Regions from separate parts of the Brevibacillus sp. SIMBA_040 genome, predicted to be linked through region 3. Evidence: riboswitches for the same ligand, from Rfam matches in the RefSeq annotation. Region 3 holds a riboswitch; each other region holds the start of a gene.
What was found. A riboswitch is a leader RNA that binds a small molecule or an ion and turns the genes downstream of it on or off. The one in region 3 is predicted to bind lysine.

Region 1: it holds a riboswitch for lysine, as region 3 does, so the genes downstream of both, SB752_RS09035 (aspartate kinase) here and SB752_RS31015 (amino acid permease) in region 3, are expected to answer to the same signal.
Region 2: it holds a riboswitch for lysine, as region 3 does, so the genes downstream of both, dapD (2,3,4,5-tetrahydropyridine-2,6-dicarboxylate N-acetyltransferase) here and SB752_RS31015 (amino acid permease) in region 3, are expected to answer to the same signal.

What each region holds. Positions count from the first base shown of each region.
Region 1 covers NZ_JAWRXI010000004.1:235,484-242,209, reverse strand. Annotated here, with positions in the region: gene SB752_RS09055 (ABC transporter ATP-binding protein) at 1-424, shown strand, start outside; gene SB752_RS09050 (ABC transporter ATP-binding protein) at 426-1,139, shown strand; gene SB752_RS09045 (DUF2164 domain-containing protein) at 1,289-1,537, shown strand; gene uvrC (excinuclease ABC subunit UvrC) at 1,566-3,347, shown strand; lysine riboswitch at 3,435-3,622, shown strand; gene SB752_RS09035 (aspartate kinase) at 3,865-5,103, shown strand; gene SB752_RS09030 (DUF2507 domain-containing protein) at 5,172-5,624, opposite strand; gene SB752_RS09025 (succinate dehydrogenase cytochrome b558 subunit) at 6,027-6,638, shown strand; gene sdhA (succinate dehydrogenase flavoprotein subunit) at 6,657-6,726, shown strand, end outside.
Region 2 covers NZ_JAWRXI010000005.1:111,201-117,926, forward strand. Annotated here, with positions in the region: gene SB752_RS10335 (EcsC family protein) at 1-153, shown strand, start outside; gene SB752_RS10340 (GNAT family N-acetyltransferase) at 165-713, opposite strand; gene SB752_RS10345 (flavodoxin) at 810-1,253, opposite strand; lysine riboswitch at 1,404-1,592, shown strand; gene dapD (2,3,4,5-tetrahydropyridine-2,6-dicarboxylate N-acetyltransferase) at 1,751-2,461, shown strand; gene SB752_RS10355 (aspartate aminotransferase family protein) at 2,476-3,690, shown strand; gene SB752_RS10360 (N-acetyldiaminopimelate deacetylase) at 3,694-4,827, shown strand; gene SB752_RS10365 (hypothetical protein) at 5,110-5,706, shown strand; gene SB752_RS10370 (DUF4912 domain-containing protein) at 5,819-6,181, shown strand; gene SB752_RS10375 (glycoside hydrolase family 73 protein) at 6,375-6,726, opposite strand, start outside.
Region 3 covers NZ_JAWRXI010000032.1:28,357-35,082, forward strand. Annotated here, with positions in the region: gene cidR (cidABC operon transcriptional activator CidR) at 1-817, shown strand, start outside; gene SB752_RS31010 (TolC family protein) at 979-2,031, opposite strand; gene SB752_RS31015 (amino acid permease) at 2,319-3,767, opposite strand; lysine riboswitch at 3,889-4,075, opposite strand; gene speD (adenosylmethionine decarboxylase) at 4,226-5,572, opposite strand; gene SB752_RS31025 (DinB family protein) at 5,755-6,249, opposite strand; gene SB752_RS31030 (CGNR zinc finger domain-containing protein) at 6,405-6,726, shown strand, end outside.

The DNA of each region.
Region 1 (6,726 bases), on a different contig from region 3:
CTTGCTCAAAACGCCGGGACAGCAGGCAGAAGAGAAAGCCGTAACGAAAAAAGCAGAAGAGCTGCTGGAGTTTGTAGGCTTGTCTGATGTCGCTGACGTGCGCTCTGATACGCTTGCTTACGGACAGCAGCGTCGATTGGAGATTGCAAGGGCGCTTGCTACAGAGCCAAAGCTTTTGCTTCTGGATGAGCCTGCGGCAGGAATGATTGAGACGGAGACCAAGGCGCTCATGGAGCTCGTGCGCAAAATCCGTGATGACGGAACGACTGTTCTGCTGGTTGAGCACGATATGGGACTCGTGATGAATTTGTGTGAAAAAGTCGTGTGCATTAACTTTGGAGTCAAGATTGCTGATGGAACTCCAGAAGAGGTACAAAATAATCCAGACGTGATTGAGGCTTACCTCGGCAAGGAGGACGAATAGCATGCTTAGCATACAAAACCTGACGACCTCCTACGGTCAAATCAAAGCGATTCGGGGAATTTCTCTGGAGGTGCCAGAAGGCAAGATCGTTTCGCTCATTGGTGCAAACGGCGCTGGGAAAACAACCACGATGCGCACGATTGCAGGTCAGCTGAGGCCAGAGGCAGGGACCATTACGTTTCGCGGGCAGCGCATCGAAGGCGCAAAGCCACACCAGATCGTAAGAACGGGACTGGCACTCGTACCGGAAGGCCGTGCCATCTTGGGCAAAATGACCGTGCTGGAAAACCTCGAAATGGGTGCGTTTCAACGCAACGACGCCCAAGGAATCAAGGATGACATGGAAAAAATGATGGTGTGGTTCCCAATATTAAAGGAGCGGCTGACGCAATTGGGTGGAACAATGTCGGGTGGACAGCAGCAAATGCTGGCGATTGCCAGAGCATTGATGTCCAGACCTAAGCTGCTGCTTTTAGATGAACCGTCGATGGGACTGGCGCCGATTGTCGTGTCCGATATTTTCAAGGTAATCAAACAGATCAATGCAGAGGGAACGACGGTGCTGATCGTGGAGCAAAACGTCAAGCAGGCTCTGAAAATCGCTGACCTCGGCTATGTTCTTGAGGCTGGGCAAATTGTACTCGAAGGCACGGCTGAGTCGCTGTTAAACGACGAGCGAGTAAAGGAAGCGTATCTGGGAGGACGGAAGCACTAGCTATTGTTCATTTTGAACACACATAGTAAGGAAAAAACTGTCGCTGGAAACACGAAGCGGCAGTTTTTTTCATTTGTCATCCATGGTACTATGAAGAGTGGAACGTATATTCCTATCACGATGTTTTTGAGGAAGGGTGCTTGATCGTCATGGCAGCAAAACTGTCCAGAGAACAAACCGAATATCTGGTTCATCAAGTGCAGCGATATTTTCATGAAGAACGATCTGAACAATTGGGGAATCTGGAAACAGAAGAACTCATTGCCTTTTTTGCCAAGGAGCTTGGCCCCTTCTTTTACAACCAAGGGGTTCAGGATAGCCGTAAGCTGTTGACTGAACGCATGAGCTCGCTTGAGGATGAGCTGTACGTGCTGGAAAAACCGATTAAAATGAAGTAAGAGAATATAGATCGAGGAGGGAGCAGCCATGAATAGCTCCTTAAAAGACAAACTGGCCGTCCTGCCAGAGAAGCCAGGCTGCTACCTGATGAAAAATGCGAGCGGGGAAATCATTTACGTCGGTAAGGCCAAAGTGCTAAAAAATCGTGTTCGCTCGTATTTTACAGGCAGTCATAATGGTAAGACGCAGCTTTTGGTCAGTGAAATAGTGGATTTTGAGTATATCGTTGTATCGTCAGCGATCGAGGCGCTCATTTTGGAGTGCAATCTGATCAAAAAGCATGATCCACGCTATAATGTCATGCTCCGTGATGACAAGACGTACCCGTACATCAAGATTACAAATGAGGACCAGCCACGTCTGGAAATTACGCGCAAGGTACTAAAAGACAAAGCAAAGTATTTTGGGCCGTATCCAAATGCAGGCGATGCCTCCGAGGTGAAAAAGCTGCTTGATCGGCTCTATCCACTGCGCAAATGCCGCAACATGCCCAAGCAGGTTTGTCTCTATTACCATTTGGGACAATGTCTCGCTCCCTGTGTATACGAGGTGACGGATGAGGAGAATCGGCGTCTGGTCGAAGAGATCAGCCGATTTCTGGATGGCGGTCACGAAGAGATGAAGCAGCAGTTGACCGAGAAAATGATGCAAGCCGCTGAGAGCATGGAGTTCGAACGGGCAAAGGAATACCGCGACCAGATCAAGAGTATCGAAGCGGTCATGGAAAAGCAGAAGATTACCTTTACCGATACCGTGGATCGGGATATTATCGGATTTGCTGTCGAAAAGGGCTGGATGTGCATCCAGATTTTTTACATGCGCCAGGGCAAAATGATCGAGCGTCAAACGACCTCTTTTCCTTATTATGGTGAGGAAAACGAGGATTTCATGTCCTACGTCAGCCAGTTTTACTACGATAAGCAAAACGCCCTGCCGAAAGAAATTCTGCTTCCTGAACAAAGCGACACCGAGCTTTTGAGCGACTGGCTCGGAATCAAAGTCCACGCTCCAAAACGTAGCAAAAAGCGAGAGCTGGTACAAATGGCATCTGAGAACGCCAGGATCGCCCTGCAAGAGAAGTTTGCGCTCATGTCAAAGGATGACGCGCGTACGGTTCAGGCTGTGCACAACCTGGGGCATATTCTCGGCATAGGTGTCCCCCATCGCATCGAGGCGTTTGATAACTCCAACATCCAGGGAACAGAGCCAGTATCCGCGATGATCGTGTTTACGGATGGTCGTCCGGACAAAAAGGAATACCGCAAATTCAAAATCAAAACAGTCGAAGGCCCAGATGATTACGGCTCCATGCGAGAGGTTATTCGTCGGCGTTACTCGCGCTTGCTCAAAGAGAATCAGCCGATGCCTGATCTCATCGTCATGGACGGTGGCAAAGGGCAAATCACTTCCGCCATGGATGTATTGGAAAATGAGCTTGGGCTCTATATCCCGGTCTGTGGCTTGGCAAAGGACGAGAAGCACCGTACTGCACAGCTTCTGTTTGGAGACCCGCCAGAGCCGGTCAATCTGAAGCGCGACAGCTACGAGTTTTATTTGCTGCAGCGCATTCAGGATGAGGTGCACCGTTTTGTAATCACCTTCCACCGGCAGTCCCGTACGAAAACGATGCTCTCCTCTCAGCTGGATGAGATTCCGGGCATCGGGGAAAAGCGCCGTAAGCTTCTCTTTACGCATTTTGGCTCGATGAAGAAAATGCGCGAGGCTACGGTAGAAGATTTCCGTCAGCTAGGAATCGGCGACAAGCTGGCAAGAGAAATAATCGCCCATTTGCGAAAGCTTGAGTCGTAGAAATAATCCGAAAAAACGATTGAACGATTTTTCGTCCCATGATATAATGCGATTCAAACAGAATAGTTAGCCTCACTTCCATATATGGAGTGAGGTAGAGGCGCGAAAACCAAGAGTACCACCCTGAGATCGGGTATCTGTGAAGGGTTTGGGAAAGGGGAATTCGCCGAAGTCTGGAGAAAAACCCGCTTTTCTCCATGCTGGGTCTGCATTGAATAAATGCAGGACTGTCATCTCGGCAATCACCAGTTGCCAGATGGAGAGCTATCTCACGGTGAGTCCGTGCGTAATCATGATGGTTGGTTCTGTCATGCTGCATGGACCGCGTGTATTGGAAGGGAGGAACCGGTATGTCGAAACAATAGGCAGCGGCAGGTCTTATTCCTAGTCGATGCCTTTTTTTAATAAAATTTATGATGTTTTTTTCCAATAGAGAGAAAATAGATAAACCATACAAAAAGAGAAAACCATAAAAAAACCGAACATCATTGGATATGAGAAAAGGGAGAGAAGCCGCATGGGGTTGATCGTGCAGAAATACGGAGGTACCTCTGTAGGTACCATTGAGCGAATTTTACGAGTAGCGGACCGAATCATCACATACAAAGAGGAAGGGCATGATGTGGTCGTGGTAGTCTCTGCGATGGGCAAATCTACTGATGTACTGGTGGATCTCGCTAGGCAGATTACCCCATTCCCATCGGAGCGAGAAATGGATATGCTGCTGACCACGGGGGAGCAGGTATCGATCTCACTTTTGGCCATGGCCTTGCATACGAAAGGCTACGATGCCATTTCCTTGACTGGATGGCAAGCAGGAGTTACGACTGAAGCGATTCACGGCAGAGCGAGAATCAAGCAAATTGATTCAGAGCGGATTCAAGCCGAGCTGGACCGTGGACGTGTCGTGATTGTGGCTGGCTTCCAAGGAATCAGTGATGAGGGTGAAATCACTACGCTCGGCCGCGGTGGATCGGATACATCCGCGGTTACCCTCGCAGCAAGCCTGGGTGCAGACAAATGCGAGATTTTTACTGACGTGTCAGGTGTGTACACGGCTGATCCACGGATGGTCCCGGCAGCAAGCAAGCTGGACACTATCTCCTACGATGAGATGCTGGAATTGGCAAATCTGGGGGCAGGTGTCCTACATCCGCGTTCGGTAGAGGCTGCTAAGAAATATAAAGTACGGCTGGTGGTCCGCTCCAGCTTTACTGCTGAAGATGGTACGTACGTTGAGGAGGTTGCCAACATGGAAACAGGAAGAGTAGTGAGTGGAGTCGCACATGACGAAGATGTCGCAAAAATTACGGTTGTCGGGATGCCTGCCAAGGTAGGTACACTCTCTCGCCTGTTTAATACACTGGCGGACAATCAGGTAAACGTGGACATTATTATCCAAAGCTCTTACGATGTGGCAGTGACAAACATTTCGTTTACGGTAACAGGTGACGATCTGACCAAAGCCATAAATACGTTGAATGCCAATCAGTCAGAGCTTGGCTTTGAAAAAGTCGATTTTGAAGAAAATCTGACCAAAGTATCCATCGTAGGCTCCGGTATGATCAACAATCCTGGAGTTGCAGCTGAAATGTTTCGCGTTTTAGCTGAAAAGGAAATTTCTGTTAAAATGGTATCTACTTCCGATATCAAAGTATCATGTGTCATACCAGCCAGCTTGACAGAGCTTGCCGTTTGCAGTCTTCATTCGGCTTATGGGCTCGATGTAGCTGAAACGGCTGTTGTTCACGGCTAATCGCTATCACCATCAAGAATCCCCCCTCTCCTCTACAGGTAGAGGGGGCTACTTATGTGAGCGGATGCTCACTTTTTGCTACGTGCAATGATATGAATGGTACTACTTCCATCTATTTCTAGTTGGGCTACGACTTCTGATTGCTTCCACGTCTCTAGTGCGCCGGCAATGATTCCTGCCTCCAAAGATAGCGTTCGGCACAGGCGTTCAGCGGATTGATACTGGTAAATGGAATGTGACAGCTTGTAGGTAATGCCTTGCTCTGATGACTCTACGAGGTCTAATTGACCCAGTCCCAGTCGCATGAACGGGTGAATGATGCCTGTTTCAGAGGCGATCCGAATTTTTCGGCCCATTTCTTTGCCTAGCCAGTACAGAATAGGGCTCTCGCTCTCGCCTAACAAGGCGTTGGTCAGCGTTTCACGTAGTAGATGGTAGCCTAAATAAGGCATGCTCATTCGCTCGGCATAAAGAATGGTTTGGGCAGGCAACAGGGCTGCCAGTTGATCCGTCTCTTTCATTTTGCTCCCTCCTGTCTGTACTAGACTATGAGAGAGTCGCTATTTTCATGACCAATCCTAGAGAGAAAAATAGCATAATTGAACAAAGTTATTCTATCAATGTATTTAGTCTATTGATTGTCTTGACGCTCTCAGTCGACAAGAGTACAATTGGATTTGGTCAAAGTTTTGCCCAACTTTTTTTCGTATTTTGACACATTCCGACAAGGTGGGACGAGACGAAAGACGGTTTTTTCGTCATGTCTAACGGGAATCGCAATGGGTTAGGATATTGGAAAGGTCGATACAAAAAGGTCGCAACCATTTTGTAGACCGTTTGCGGGCAGATCAGATTTTTTGAAAAACGTCGAGACGTTTTTCACAAACTACGAGCGTTACATACATTGAAAGGGGGACCATGGTATGGCGAAAGGCCATAGCTTTCTCAGCCACAAGCTGCACTCACTTCTCGGTTTGTTTCCGATTGGGCTCTTCTTGCTGTTTCACTTGACAGCTAACTATCAAGCGACCCACGGAGCCGAAGCTTTCAACCAGACAGTTGGTCTGATTGAAAATGTTCCACTTCTATTGGTAGTTGAATTTGTCTTCATCTACATCCCAATCCTGTTTCACGCTGTTTACGGTCTCTACATTGCGTTCCAAGCGAAGCAAAACGTAGGGAACTTCGGTTACTTCAGAAACCAAATGTTTCTGTGGCAACGGGTTACAGGTATCATTACCCTCATTTTCATTGTTTGGCACGTATGGGAAACCCGCATCGCAAAAGCAATGGGTGCACATGTAGACTTCGACATGATGGCTAACATTTTCAGCAGCCCTGCAATGATCGTATTCTACACTATCGGGATCATCAGCACGGTTTTCCACTTCTCCAACGGACTCTGGTCGTTCCTGGTTCACTGGGGAATTACGGTTGGACCGCGCTCCCAACGAGTTGCAACATATCTGACAATGGTCGTATTCGTTGTCGTAACTTTCATCGGCTTGCGCGCGATGTCGGCTTTCATTCTGTAGGGATAGGGGGACTAAATAATGGCAAAAGGTAAACTAATCATTGTCGGTGGTGGTTTGGCCGGCTTGATGGCTACCATCAAAGCAGCAG
Region 2 (6,726 bases), on a different contig from region 3:
AACTTTGGGTGGAAAAAGCTGTTTCAGATGGTGCCGATCGCAGGCATTTTGTTCGGGGCGTACATCAATCGTTCCACTGTACAGGATGTCGCCGAGGCTGGCATGATGCTGTACCAAAAACGGCGAATCCTGGAGCGGTTGCGTCAAGCATGAGAATAAGAGCACTATTCGTGCCAATCCTCCGCAGTGATGGCATACATGTTGTGGTCTTCCCACTTTCCATAGATTTGCAAATAGCGCAGGGATAATCCTTCATAACGAAAACGGTTCTTTTCGAGTACGCGAATAGAGCCAAGATTGCGTGGCATGACCGCAGCTTGCACGCGATGCAAATTGGCAGTGGTAAAGGCGAATTGCAAAGCGAGTCCAACAGCGGAGGTAGTATAGCCGCGTCCATTGCAGCTTTGATCCATAAAATAGCCCAATGTTGCGTTTTGCCAAGCACCGCGGACGACATTGGACAAGGCGACACGACCGATCATTTCCTCTTTTTCGGAAAGAAAAACGCCAAAAGCAAATCCGGACCCATTTTCGAAGTCCTGTATGGCCTGGGCTACTTGCTGCTGCTGACCTTCCAATGTCAGGTGAGAAGGGAGACGGATCGGTTCGAATGGCGCCAGAAAATCTTGGTTACGCAGCCGAAGCTCCAATAGCTCGGCTGCGTCCTGTTCACGAAGAGGGCGTAAATAGATAGCATCGGTATGTAATTGCATCGAGCGATCCTCCTATAGAAAAAATGGTGGATCGATAGTGTACCACGTTTTCTCTTCGCAGGAAATGCAATACGAATAAAAGAGTGAAAATATTCGTTACAATCCGAGAGCTTCCACAAAAGAAACGCCATAAGCTTTGCATTTCTCAACTTCCTTGGCATTGGGGGTGAGCTCGATTTTCAGCCCCTCCAATGGCGTTTCTGCTCCACGCTCGCGAGCTTTTTCTAATAGAATATCCACAGCGGCACCTACATGCTCATAGTTTGAGTCGCATGAACCAAAAGCGATGACCTTTTTGCCACTTAAATCAATGTTGTTCATTTCTTCATAGAAGTCCAGGCATTCGTCTGGCAGCTCTCCATCTCCCCATGTATACGCGCCAAGGGCAATGCCGTCGTACGACTCCAGCTCTTGTGCACTGGCATCCATCACTTCCTTTATCACCATCGTAGCACCTGTAGAACGAATTCCTTCTGCGATGGCCTCAGCCATTTCCTGTGTGTTTCCAGACATGCTTGCGTAAACAATCAAAAAGCTCATAAAAGGAAAACCTCCAAGTTAGTAATGAAAATCATTATCATAAACAAAATAATGAAAATGATAATCGTTGTCAATGACTAATTCATTTTTGATAAAGCTGTTGCCACAACGCATTGATTTTGGTAGAGTTAAATGAAATTATTATATGGAAGTCTAAATAGAGGTGCGCCGAGGATGAGTACATCTTTTCGTGATCTGCCAGGGGGCAGGAAAAGGAGGAAAGGCTAAAGCGCCGAAGCTGCTGCTATTCCCCTGAATAGCGATGGTTGGGGTGGATCGTGAAAAATGATCGTCCTGTCATGAAAGGTGGTAAGCCTTTTGTGGAGCGCTATTTACGATTTGCTTGCGGAGTATCCAAAGCAATGAGGTAGCGTATGCACTCATTGCTTTTTTTAGTGAATCAGAAGGTGTAAACTTCAGGTATATACTTCCTGATTCAGCTAGATTACCATTCCGCTAAAACTTACAAGCTTTTCAATTAAAAGGAGGACTCACCTGTGAACATGATGGATGCAAACGAAATTATCGCGTTTATTCAAAAAAGCGAAAAGAAAACACCTGTGAAAGTATATGTGAAGGGTAATCTGGAGGGAATCGACTTCGGAGCTAGTGCAAAGGCATTCATCACGGGGGGCACAGGTGTCGTATTTGGCGAATGGAAAGAAATCGAGCCTGTACTGACTGAGAACAAGGACAAGATCGAAGACTATGTAGTTGAAAGCGATCGTCGCAATTCTGCAATCCCATTGCTTGATACCAAAGGAATTCAAGCGCGTATTGAACCAGGTGCGATCATTCGTGACCAAGTAACGATTGGCAACAATGCAGTCATCATGATGGGTGCTTCTATCAACATCGGTGCTGTTATTGGTGAGGGCACGATGATTGATATGAACGTAGTTGTAGGTGGTCGTGGAACGATCGGGAAAAACTGCCATATCGGTGCAGGCTCCGTTATTGCGGGTGTAATTGAACCGCCTTCTGCTACGCCAGTAGTCATCGAAGACGATGTTGTGATCGGTGCCAACGCAGTGGTGCTTGAGGGTGTGCGCGTAGGGAAAGGTGCTGTTGTTGCAGCTGGTGCGGTTGTCATTGAAGATGTACCGCCATACGTAGTAGTAGCAGGTACTCCAGCTCGTGTCATCAAGCAAATCGACGAAAAGACTCGCTCCAAAACAGAAATCAAACAGGAACTACGTCAGCTCTAAGGGAGTGTGTGGTCATGGATTGGCGTTCGCTTGATGAACAATACATCGTCTCCACGTACAATCGTCTTCCGATAGCAATCGCCAAAGGGGAAGGCAATTATTTGTACGATACCAATGGCAAAAAATATTTGGATTTGTTTACTGGACTCGCAGTGAATGTGCTCGGTCACTCACATCCACGTATTTTGCGCGCGCTTCATGAGCAAGGAGAGCAGTTTTTGCATATATCCAACGTCTTTCTCAACCAGCCTGCGATTCGTCTGGCGCAGCGTCTGGTGGAGCAGACAATCCCGGGTAAAGTATTTTTCACCAACTCGGGTGCGGAGGCGACTGAAGCTGCCATTAAACTGATCCATAAGTGGACAAAGACGGAGGGGGCTGGACGTGAGGGGATTGTCGTTCTCAGAAATAGTTTCCACGGACGGACCCTCGGCGCTGTTCGACTGACTAGGCAAGCCCATGTCTATCAGGATTTCCCGCAGCCTGCTTTTTCGGTTTATGAGCTGGATGCAGAGGATGCGGCTGGTCTGCGCGAACTTTGCCAAAAGGTAAAGCCTGCTGCTGTTCTGATGGAGCCGGTACTTGGTTCTGGCGGAGTAGTTCCCCTGTCGGAGACATTCCTCCAAGAAGTATCAGCCATTTGCCAGGAAGAAGGCATGCTGTTTGCGATGGACGAAATTCAGACAGGTATGGGGCGAACAGGGAAGCTGTTTGCTTATCAGCACACTGCTGTCACTCCCGACCTGATACTGTTTGCCAAAGGTGTAGGTGGAGGCTTGCCACTTGGTGGTGTGATTGCTGGTACAAAGCTTATGAACCAGTTCAAGCCGGGTGATCATGGTACAACCTTTGCTCCTTCGCCACTATCAGCTGCTTTGGGGAATGCTGTCATGGATGAGCTTCTTGATCCCGCTTTTGCAAAAGGTGTGGATGAGGTGATCGCATACCTCTGGGATCAGCTGGAGGCACTACGCGAGCGTCTGGGCGATCAGCTTCAGGCATTGCGTGGGAAAGGCATGATGGTCGGTATTCCTCTTAGTGTCTCTCCTGAAGAAGCGAGTCATTTGCAGCAGCAATTGCTGGAGGAGGGTATTCTCGTCGATGTGACGCAGAAGACTATCGTTCGCCTGCTGCCGCCACTGACCCTGACAAAAGGGGATGTAGATCGGTTTTTGGATGTTTTCGCTCATTTGCTGACAACTCTCTCAGGCATGAGGGAAGGAGCGTAAATGATGGCAACTTCCACGTTTGCGCAGATCCGTCGTGATTTGCATCAAATACCCGAGCCAGGCTTTCAAGAAGTAAAAACGCAAAAATATTTGCTTGATTATCTGGAGAAGCTCCCCCAAGAGCGGCTCCAGATCAAGCTGTGGCGTACAGGGATTCTCGTCAAAATCGCAGGTACTGCTCCAAAACGGACGATCGCTTGGCGTACAGACATGGACGGTCTGCCGATCGTAGAGGAGACATCGTATCCATTCCGATCACTGCATGAGGGCTATATGCACGCATGTGGACATGATATGCACATGGCGATTGCCCTTGGTCTTTTGACGCACTTTGTGAAAAACGCGCTAGCAGATGACCTGTTGTTCCTCTTCCAGCCTGCTGAAGAAGGTCCAGGCGGAGCTCTGCCGATGATGGAGAGCGAGGAATTTGCTAGCTGGCGTCCTGATTGCATTTTTGCCCTGCATATTGCTCCCGAATATCCAGTAGGACATATCGCTACGAAGCCTGGGATTTTATTTGCGAACACATCGGAATTGTTTATTGATTTGGTCGGCAAAGGCGGTCATGCTGCGTTTCCGCACAAGGCGAACGATATGGTGGTTGCCGGAAGTCATTTAGTGACTCAGCTACAATCCGTGATTGCACGCAATATTGATCCGCTGGACTCGGCTGTTATTACCGTTGGCAAGATCGAGGGTGGAACAAAGCAAAATATTATCGCCGAAAAAGCACGGCTGGAAGGCACGATTCGGACCTTTTCCATGGAGTCCATGGCGCTTGTCAAAAGCAGAATTGAATCGCTTGTAAAAGGTGTGGAAGCCGGCTTCGAATGCTCAGCTACGATCGATTATGGCTGTGGCTATTGTCAGGTGTATAACGATGAACAGCTGACAACAGAATTTATGGATTGGGTACGTAGTGAATGCGAGGGTGTGACTCTGGTTCATTGCAAGGAAGCAATGACAGGAGAAGACTTCGGTTACTTTTTGACAGAAATCCCCGGGTTTTTATTTTGGCTAGGTGTCAATACACCCTATGGCTTGCATCATGCAAAGATTGAACCTAGTGAGGAAGCGATCGAAGTGGCAATCGATACCGTTTCCCGTTACTTCACATGGTTTTCCAAGCAGTCATAGGTTACAAATGGGATCAGAGCGGCTTATAGAGGCCGTTCTTTTTTTTTGCACTTTTTGTTATGATCATTCCTTTTAATAGGGTCAAGGGTAGGAAGTAGTTATTAACAACCTCTGTGAATAAGTCGTTTGTCCTAGGTTGTGTGTACCTGTGGATAGTGTGGATATTGTTGAAAAAACTTGTGATTTGACCACAACTATTTGCTTGTGTAGACGTATAAAGTAGTGGGAAGAAATTTCGGACAGAACAAGCGCTGTTGCGCAAACATACAGGAGGATTAAGACATGAAAAAAGCATGGTTGTCGGCCTTGTTGGCGTTGACTGTTGCAGGCGTGGGGACTGCCACTGCCTTGGGGGAAGGTGCGATGCACATTTTTCTTAGTGGTGAACAGGTAGGTAGCAATATGCCTGCTTCCAACGCTGAATCGGTAGAGGATATCGTGAACAAGATGGGTGGGTTTGTTGAATACGATCAGCAAACAGGGAAAATGGAAATCGTGAAGCCAATCGTTAACCTGTTGATCGTCGAAGGCATTCAGCAGACACGAAACAAAAATGTTGTATTCAGCAATCCGGTAAAAGGATATAGCGATAAAAACATCCCGCGTACCTTTAACGTTTTTGTTGAGGTGGATGATGCACCGGTTGCCAAAGACCTGAGAATGCAGCTTGTATTGATCGCGCCAGATGGAAAAGAAGTAGATAAAGGGAAAGAATGGAAATACTCTACACAAAATGCAAACAGCTTTTATTTCTCAGAGCCTTTTGTTTCCACGAAGTTAGATAGCTATGGCACTTATAAAATTCAAGTCCAAATGAAATCCGATAAATTCAAGTCGTACGTGGTTGTTGGAGAAAATTCATTTACAGTTGGGCGATAAAATTATAGCTTGGATGCGTTTCCACACCACCCGTTCCCATGGTATAATAGACGGAAAAGCCAATATAATTTGGTGACAGCAAGTACATGAAAGAAAGGGACGATGGGAGCGAATGGATACAAATCCCCCGCGGTCATCCACAGACGTAGAAGGCCCGAGTATATGCATTGCTTGGAAAGATGAGCAATCCATCCAAGCAGAGTGGAAAATGACGAAGGAGTTCGAGCAGGAAGTTGAAAAGAAATTTTCGATCCCCTTTGCCGAGCTGCCATTTGTCTTACGCCTTTTCGATGTGACTGACCGCAAAGAGATCCGAGATGACGGCACTGACCTTTACACTGATTTTGATATCAACCACCGTTCTTCCGAGTGGATTTTGTACGGAGTGACGCAAGGATTGGAATATTGCGTAGATCTGGGCATTCGGATGGTGGATGGAAGGTTCTATTCGCTATCGAGATCTCAAATGATTTGATCAACGTGCTCATGGTGACGGGCTTCTATTGGTTTTTGTAGAAGCTGCTCTTCTTTGACCGTAGATGTAACTGTCTAGGTGTTCTTAAGGTTTAGCAAGATTCGTCTACACGTAAGTATCCTTACTTGAAAAAAGAAAGACTCTCCAATGGAGGGTCTTTCTCTGTTTTTACGTACGTATACGCAGTCGCTTTTTACGGGGCTTGGCGCTGTTTATCCAATAATCGTAAGGCTACAGCGAGTACGGCCCAAACCGGCATTGGTTCATCCAGCTTGCTTAGCCATTCTGGGGAGGTTAATAATCCCTCCTTCAGTGCTCTTTTTCCCAGATCCAGCTTCCATTGCGGATAAGTAGAAGGCTCCTCAGGGGTAAACTGATCATATTGTGTCAGATTGTATGTGTCGATGATACGGGTCAGCTTGGCCGCATAATCAGGATCGGTGGCGTAGCCTGCTTTGGAAAGGGCTTGTGCGGCTTCATGGGGTGTGGAGGCGGTAAGTACCTTTTTGTAAGCAGGCTTTAGTAAAAACTGCGAGTGATCATCG
Region 3 (6,726 bases):
GTCCCTCTATATTACACAGCCCACGATCAGTAAAATGGTGCGCAATCTGGAAGAAGAGCTGGGCGTCGAGCTATTTGAACGTTTGGGCAAACGAGTCGTGCTGACAGACGCCGGGTGGGTGCTGTATTCCCAAGCCGACGTTATGGTGAAATCGTTTGATAACATGACAGTCCATATTCATGAATTGATGGAACTGAAAAAAGGCAGGATACGGATCGGATTGCCGCCGATGGTAGGAGCTAATTTTTTCCCTCGGGTCATCGGCAAGTTTTGCGAGCAGTACCCAGGGATTGTCCTGGAGCTCTTAGAGGTAGGCTCGAAAAAAGTGGAGGCAGATGTGGCTTCAGGAATGCTGGACAGCGGAGTAGTGCTTTTGCCGATTGATGAGGAGGTTTTCGAGTCATATTCGTTTGTGAATGAAGAGATTCAAGTAGTTGTCCATCCGACGCACCGATTGGCAGCCAAGCAGAAGGTATTCTTGGCAGAGCTTGTAGACGAGAGGTTCCTGTTATTCCACGAGGATTTTGCTTTGCACAGTCGCATCATTGATGAATGTGTGCGGGTCGGCTTTCATCCTCAAGTGATTTACAAAAGCTCGCAGTGGGATTTTCTCAGTGAAATGGTCGCGGCAAATATCGGGATTACTTTGTTGCCCGAAACCATTTGCAGTGAGCTGGACCCCGATCGATTTCATGTCTTGTCCTTGGTGAATCCCGAGATCAAGTGGCATTTAGGGATGGTTTGGCGAAAAAATGCGTATCTCTCATATGCTACACGGGAGTGGATTCGTTTTACCCAGGGCATGCTTTCAAAGTGATGCAGAATTATGCAAGAGAAGCATCTATGCACAAAAGTATAGGAAACCCCCAAGAGGTGATACCGTGAATGCTCCCTCATGGGGGTGTATTTTCATTTATATAGGCTGATAGTCAAAAAGAGTAGAAGAAGTAATAGTAGGCCATTTCCATGATAAAACGATTAATCTCCGATGGATTGCTTTAAGGTGACAATAGCTACATGGTACTGATATTTAGAATCGATTGCTTTTGTTTCGCAATCTAACAGCTTTGTCTCTCTATCGATCAACTCATTCAGAGATACTTTTCGTATGAAATAATCTGCCTTCATCTCATCGTATTGCTTCTGCGCGGCATCTCGTGCTGCTATGCTCTCTTCCATTACTTTTTTCGCGGACATGACTTTATCATAGTTTTCTTTTAGTTCTTTATTTACCGTTACTTTAGCCTTTTCCAACAAAATCTCCGCTTTTTTCAAATTATTCCTTGCAATTTTACCATCGTAGGTACTCGGGAGAGAATACCTCGCAACGATGTCTACCTTTACTTCAGCAAGCTTTCTTTCCTCTTCGACTTTTATCATATCCGGGCGTTTTTCGTAAGCGATAGCTTGTACTTCTTCCCAAGTAGGAAATTTATAGTGAGTCAGGTCGTAAGTGGACAATTTCCATTCTTTTTCAGGTGCTTCCAGCAGTAAATCATTCAGCTTGGCCAACGCCTGCTGGTGACTGGTTTGAAGCTTAGCAAGCGCTTCTTTGGCTTCTTCATTTGGAGATGGATACCAATAGTGGCGTTGGATGCTTTCCTTGTGCGAGTTTATTTTTGCTTCGAGAAAGAGAACCTCCAGATAAGCTTTTTCAACCTGAAGCTGCAATGAACTTTTTAACGCATCCATAGTGGCCTTGCTAGTGGCAATATCTCTTTGGGCTTCTGCTGCCTTCTTGTATTTCGTCTGTGCATCTTTGAAGGTATAGATGGAATTTTCCTTTATGGCCTGACTATCTCGAAGAGTTATGAGTGAATCGTAGTAAGTTGTATCGGCGGCTAATCGGAGCAGCTCCAGATCGGTATTGTTTTTCAGAGTCTTTTCGATAGCCTGGTCCATCGTAATGATATCTGCCGTCTTCAGTTCTGCAGCAAATGCGTGGGAAGTGGGAAAAACGAGGGGCGAGCTTGCCAATAATGCAGTAACCAAGGTAGTGCTGCAAATGGTCGAGAATAGCCTGGACTTCATTAAACTAACCTCCTGAGTATATATAAATTTGATAACGATAATCATTATCACTATCAATTTAATCAACAGTATATATTTCCACTTTTATTTCGTCAACGGAAATAGTTATGACAAGCAGAAAAATATTTACATAGATTTGGAAAAACTGGCTTCGCTATGCCTTGAGATAGGCAGTTTTTGCACTCATATGGGAAAGAAATGAATAAACGCCAACTTGAATAAAAGTAAAAGGATCTCCCGTGGTGAAGGAGATCCTCTGTATCGTATGGTGAAGCAGCAAACTACGTTTAATGAGAGTTTTCATCCATGCTGAAATCTACGCGATCAAGCGGCACCAGCTTTGTTTTTTTGGTTAATTTATAGACTAACCAAATGATCAAGAACAGTGGAAGACCGATGTAAGACACCATAAGCCCGTTCCAGTCGATCCCTTCAGCGGAAATCGCGGAGTAATTTTGACCGAGAATGACGATACAGCAGATGATGAATGCGAAAATCGGTCCAAACGGGAACCATTTCGCCCGATAAGGAAGCTCTCTCAGATCGCGTCCTTGCGCCAGAAAAGCTTTGCGGAAGCGATAATGACTGACAGCGATGCCGAGCCAGGCGATAAAGCCTGACATCCCGGATGCGTTTAACAGCCAAATGTACACTTCTCCATCGCCAAACAACGAGGACAAAAAGGCAAGCGCTCCAATCAGCGCAGTCAAGATCAAGGAATTGATCGGTACACCGTTGCGAGTAACCTTGGCAAACCATTTTGGCGCTTTGCCTTCCTTTGCCAGCACCCAGAGCATGCGGGTAGAAGCGTACATGCCAGAGTTACCAGCGGATAGAACCGAGGTGAGGATAACCGTATTCATCACGGAAGCAGCGAAGGCAAATCCTGCTTTTTCAAACACGATGGTGAACGGGCTGATTGCAATATCCGAAATATCGCCGCTAATCAAGTTCGGGTTATCGTATGGCACAAGAAGGCCGATAATGAGAATCGCGAAAATATAGAACAACAAGATGCGCCAAAAAATCTGGCGAATGGCCTTTGGAATATTTTTTGCTGGATTTTCACTTTCACCCGCAGCAACACCGACCAGCTCTGTTCCCTGGAAAGAGAACCCGGCGATCATAAAGACACCAAGCAACGCCATGAAGCCGCCACTAAATGGAGCGTCGCCTTTCGTGAAGTTTTGGAATCCAACAGCTTCTCCACCCATGATACCGAAAATCATCAGGACACCAATTATGATAAAAACAATAACGGTTATGACCTTAATAAGTGCAAACCAATATTCAGATTCCCCATAGCTCTTGACTGACAACAAATTCAGACAGAACATAAGGACGAGGAACAGGGCACTCCAGATGATAGAGGGAGTATCCGGGAACCAAAATTTCATGATGAGAGCAGCAGCCGAAAGCTCGACGGCAATGGTAATCGCCCAGTTGTACCAGTAATTCCAGCCGAGGGCAAAGCCCAGAGATGGATCGACGAAGCGCGTCGCATACGTGGAGAAGGAACCGGAAACCGGCATGAAAGCAGCCATTTCTCCCAGACTTGTCATCAGGAAGTAAACCATGATACTGATAGCGATGTAAGCAACCAACGCTCCGCCAGGTCCGGCAGAGTGGATGGAGCCGCCGCTTGCGAGGAACAATCCTGTACCGATAGAACCGCCAATGGCGATCATGGTCAGGTGACGGGCTTTTAAACCACGTTGCAATTGATTTTCTGACATAACCTACTTGCACGACCCTTCTAGAAAATGATGTTCGTAAAGGAAGGTCGGAAACGAAAAAACCGCCTGTAGCCATAAAAAAGGGCACAAAGCGGTATCATCAAATCCCCACCAAGCCTTCACTGAAGATAGCACAACACGCTTGCCGGCACGCAAGACGTGACAGTTCTGTCCCTTTCGGGTACAGCCCCAGCCCATGCGCACAGCGATACGCGATGGACTTCGGCGGATTTTCCTTTTCCTGCAGTCATGAATTTCTGCTGAATCTCGTACAGGATCATATAAAAGCCGCGACCTCTATCCTCACCGTGAAAGATGAGGATACATGTATGAAATTGATTTATTTATCAACTATATAAGATTGTTCAGTATTTATCAATGTAAAATCTAGTCATTCTTTTTTCCTCTGTACAAAAAATCCCCCGTGACAGCATGGCGTCTGAGGGGGATTTGTCATTCTACATACTATTTCCAGCTTCCTGCTGATAATACTTGTGCAAAACAAGATTCTCAAGTGAATTCGTCGTCGCATTTGCCCGTTTTAACAAAATATCCTGTTTGAAAGCAAAAAGGGCAGCTATATCTGCTGGGAGAGTCCGGGCGGGTACAGGTATGCTGTCTGTCTTGCGGATGAGTGGTTTCGGTGCTGCCAAGTGAAAGCCCCAGTCACCAAAGGAAGGAACCAGACAGTGATAGGATTGTGTGTGAAGTCCCGCAGCCTTTAACGAGAGTTCTATACTCCAATAAACAGTGGGTGCGTCTTCGGGTGAAAACGACTGGCAAACCATTACACCATCATCGGAAAGCTGTGCAGCGAGGCGTTGAAAAAATTCCGTGGTGTACAGCGTGCTAATGATTTCATCGGCTGGGTCAGGAAAGTCCACGATGATAATCTGATAGGAAGGTCGTTGCAAGTCCAGAAATTGAGCTGCGTCCTGAGGATGAACGTGTACACGCGGATCATGCAAGGACGCCTCATTCAGTGAAACGACCGCGGGTACGTGCTTAGCTACATCCAGCACCATCGGGTCCAGATCGACAAGGTCAACATGCTCAACTCCAGGGTACTTGAGCACTTCACGTACGGCCAGTCCGTCACCGCCGCCTACAATGAGTACCCGTTTAGGGGATGCAGCATACAGGAAAGCAGGATGAACAAGTGCTTCGTGATAGATTCTTTCATCCAATGAGCTGAATTGCAGCTGCCCGTCCAAGTACATGCGCATGTCGTTTGCCTCGATCAGCTCCATGCGCTGATAATTACTCGTTCCTTCGTACAACATGGTATGTTTGCCAGCTAGAATTTCGTTGCGTTCTATCTGGTCGTAGTTGTCACCGCGATTTGAAGCAGAATCTATCCCGAGCGAGACATTGGAAAAAGTAATGTTGTTTGCATGATCGGAGGTGCTTGCAGAAGCAAGTCGCGATTGCATGGACCAAATTGCCGGAGCACCGCTGCTTTTGTTAGAGCGATCTATGCCATATACGAGCGCGCTTTTTGAGGAAAGTCCACGAATAAGTGTTTCAATTTCTGTAGCTGGATCATCGTCTCCACATGTAAACAAATCAAAGGCAGCATACGAGTACTCGGGCCACGTGTGAATCGAAATGTGTGAGGTAGAGAGTAGAATAATGCCAGTTACTCCCTGAGGATCGAATCGGTGGAAGCTAGTCGCCAAGATCTGCATGCCAAGTGATGAAACGACTTGATTCAGTAGCTTTTCCAAATGAACGAGATCATTTAGTAAAAAAGGATCACAATCAAAGGCATCTACTACAATATGACGTCCATTTACGCCATTCATTGTGCATCTCCAACCCATTTGCTCAAAGCGAACAACTCCTTTATCTATTATATGTTCAGGATACGGTGCTGAAAGGATAAAGGTTTGTACGATTGACACATGGTGGCAAGAAATAGGTTGAATCTATAAAAGAAAACTACCGTACATAGATGCATAGACGGTAGTTTCCAATAAGGGCGCCTCTATAAAAATGAGCGTTTTTCTGGCCATGTTCCCTGAAGCTTGCGGATTTGCACGATTTGTCCTGTGTGAAAGGCATCATGAAGTACGATGCTCATCACACTCTGCCCTAAAGGAATACTGGGCAGCGGTTGGTCAAAAGCATCTTCGGAGAGCGAGGCGAGCTTTTCATGTATTTGGCGATGGACTTGCTCCATGCGAGCAACGGTGGCTTGCCATGCCTCTTCATCATCTGGACCGCCTGAGGGGGTAAAGGTGTCATCGTTTGTCTCTGCGGACAGGGGAAACTCGGTATTTTGCATGCGATGCAAGAGCCGTTCCTTGAAAAATAACAGGTGACTGACATTTTCCCAGATGGTGTTAGCGGCTAGGCCTTCAGGGCGCCAGCTGGCCTGTGCAGCGGAAAGTCCGGTCAGAGCATTTCTTAGCGGTGGGTACCAATCTTCTTTGTCGTAGGTACATTTCCATTCGTGCAGCAGTAATTCCATCCTGTTCATGTGCATCCTCCTCGTCTGTGAAACGAAATAAGTAGGCGGTATAATGGCTCTAAGGATGATAATGGATGTAACTATCAAAAACTATTTTGATCGTTACAAGGAAAAACATACCATATCCTGGGTTTCCATACAAGAGGTTCTTGAGAGGACATGCAATGAACGGGGGAGCAGTAGTGGAGTGGCTATGCATTGACTTTTTAAATAGTGATTGGCGAGATTGGCGGGGTTCAGGCAAAAGAGAAAATCGACTGGATAAGCAGGAGTGGCTGGAAGCCTTTTTCCACCAATGGAAGCTGACGGCGCCAGCTCCAGCGGATGACCAGGTCAGGCTGTCACTGTTGCGGCTTCGTGAACAAATGCGCAGAATCGTAGAGGCAATGGTCAGCGGTGAAGCCGCGCCACAGGAAGATGTAGATGCACTGAATCACGCATTGGCTTTGGTGCCGTCTTGCATGCGGGTATCAGAAGACAAAGAAG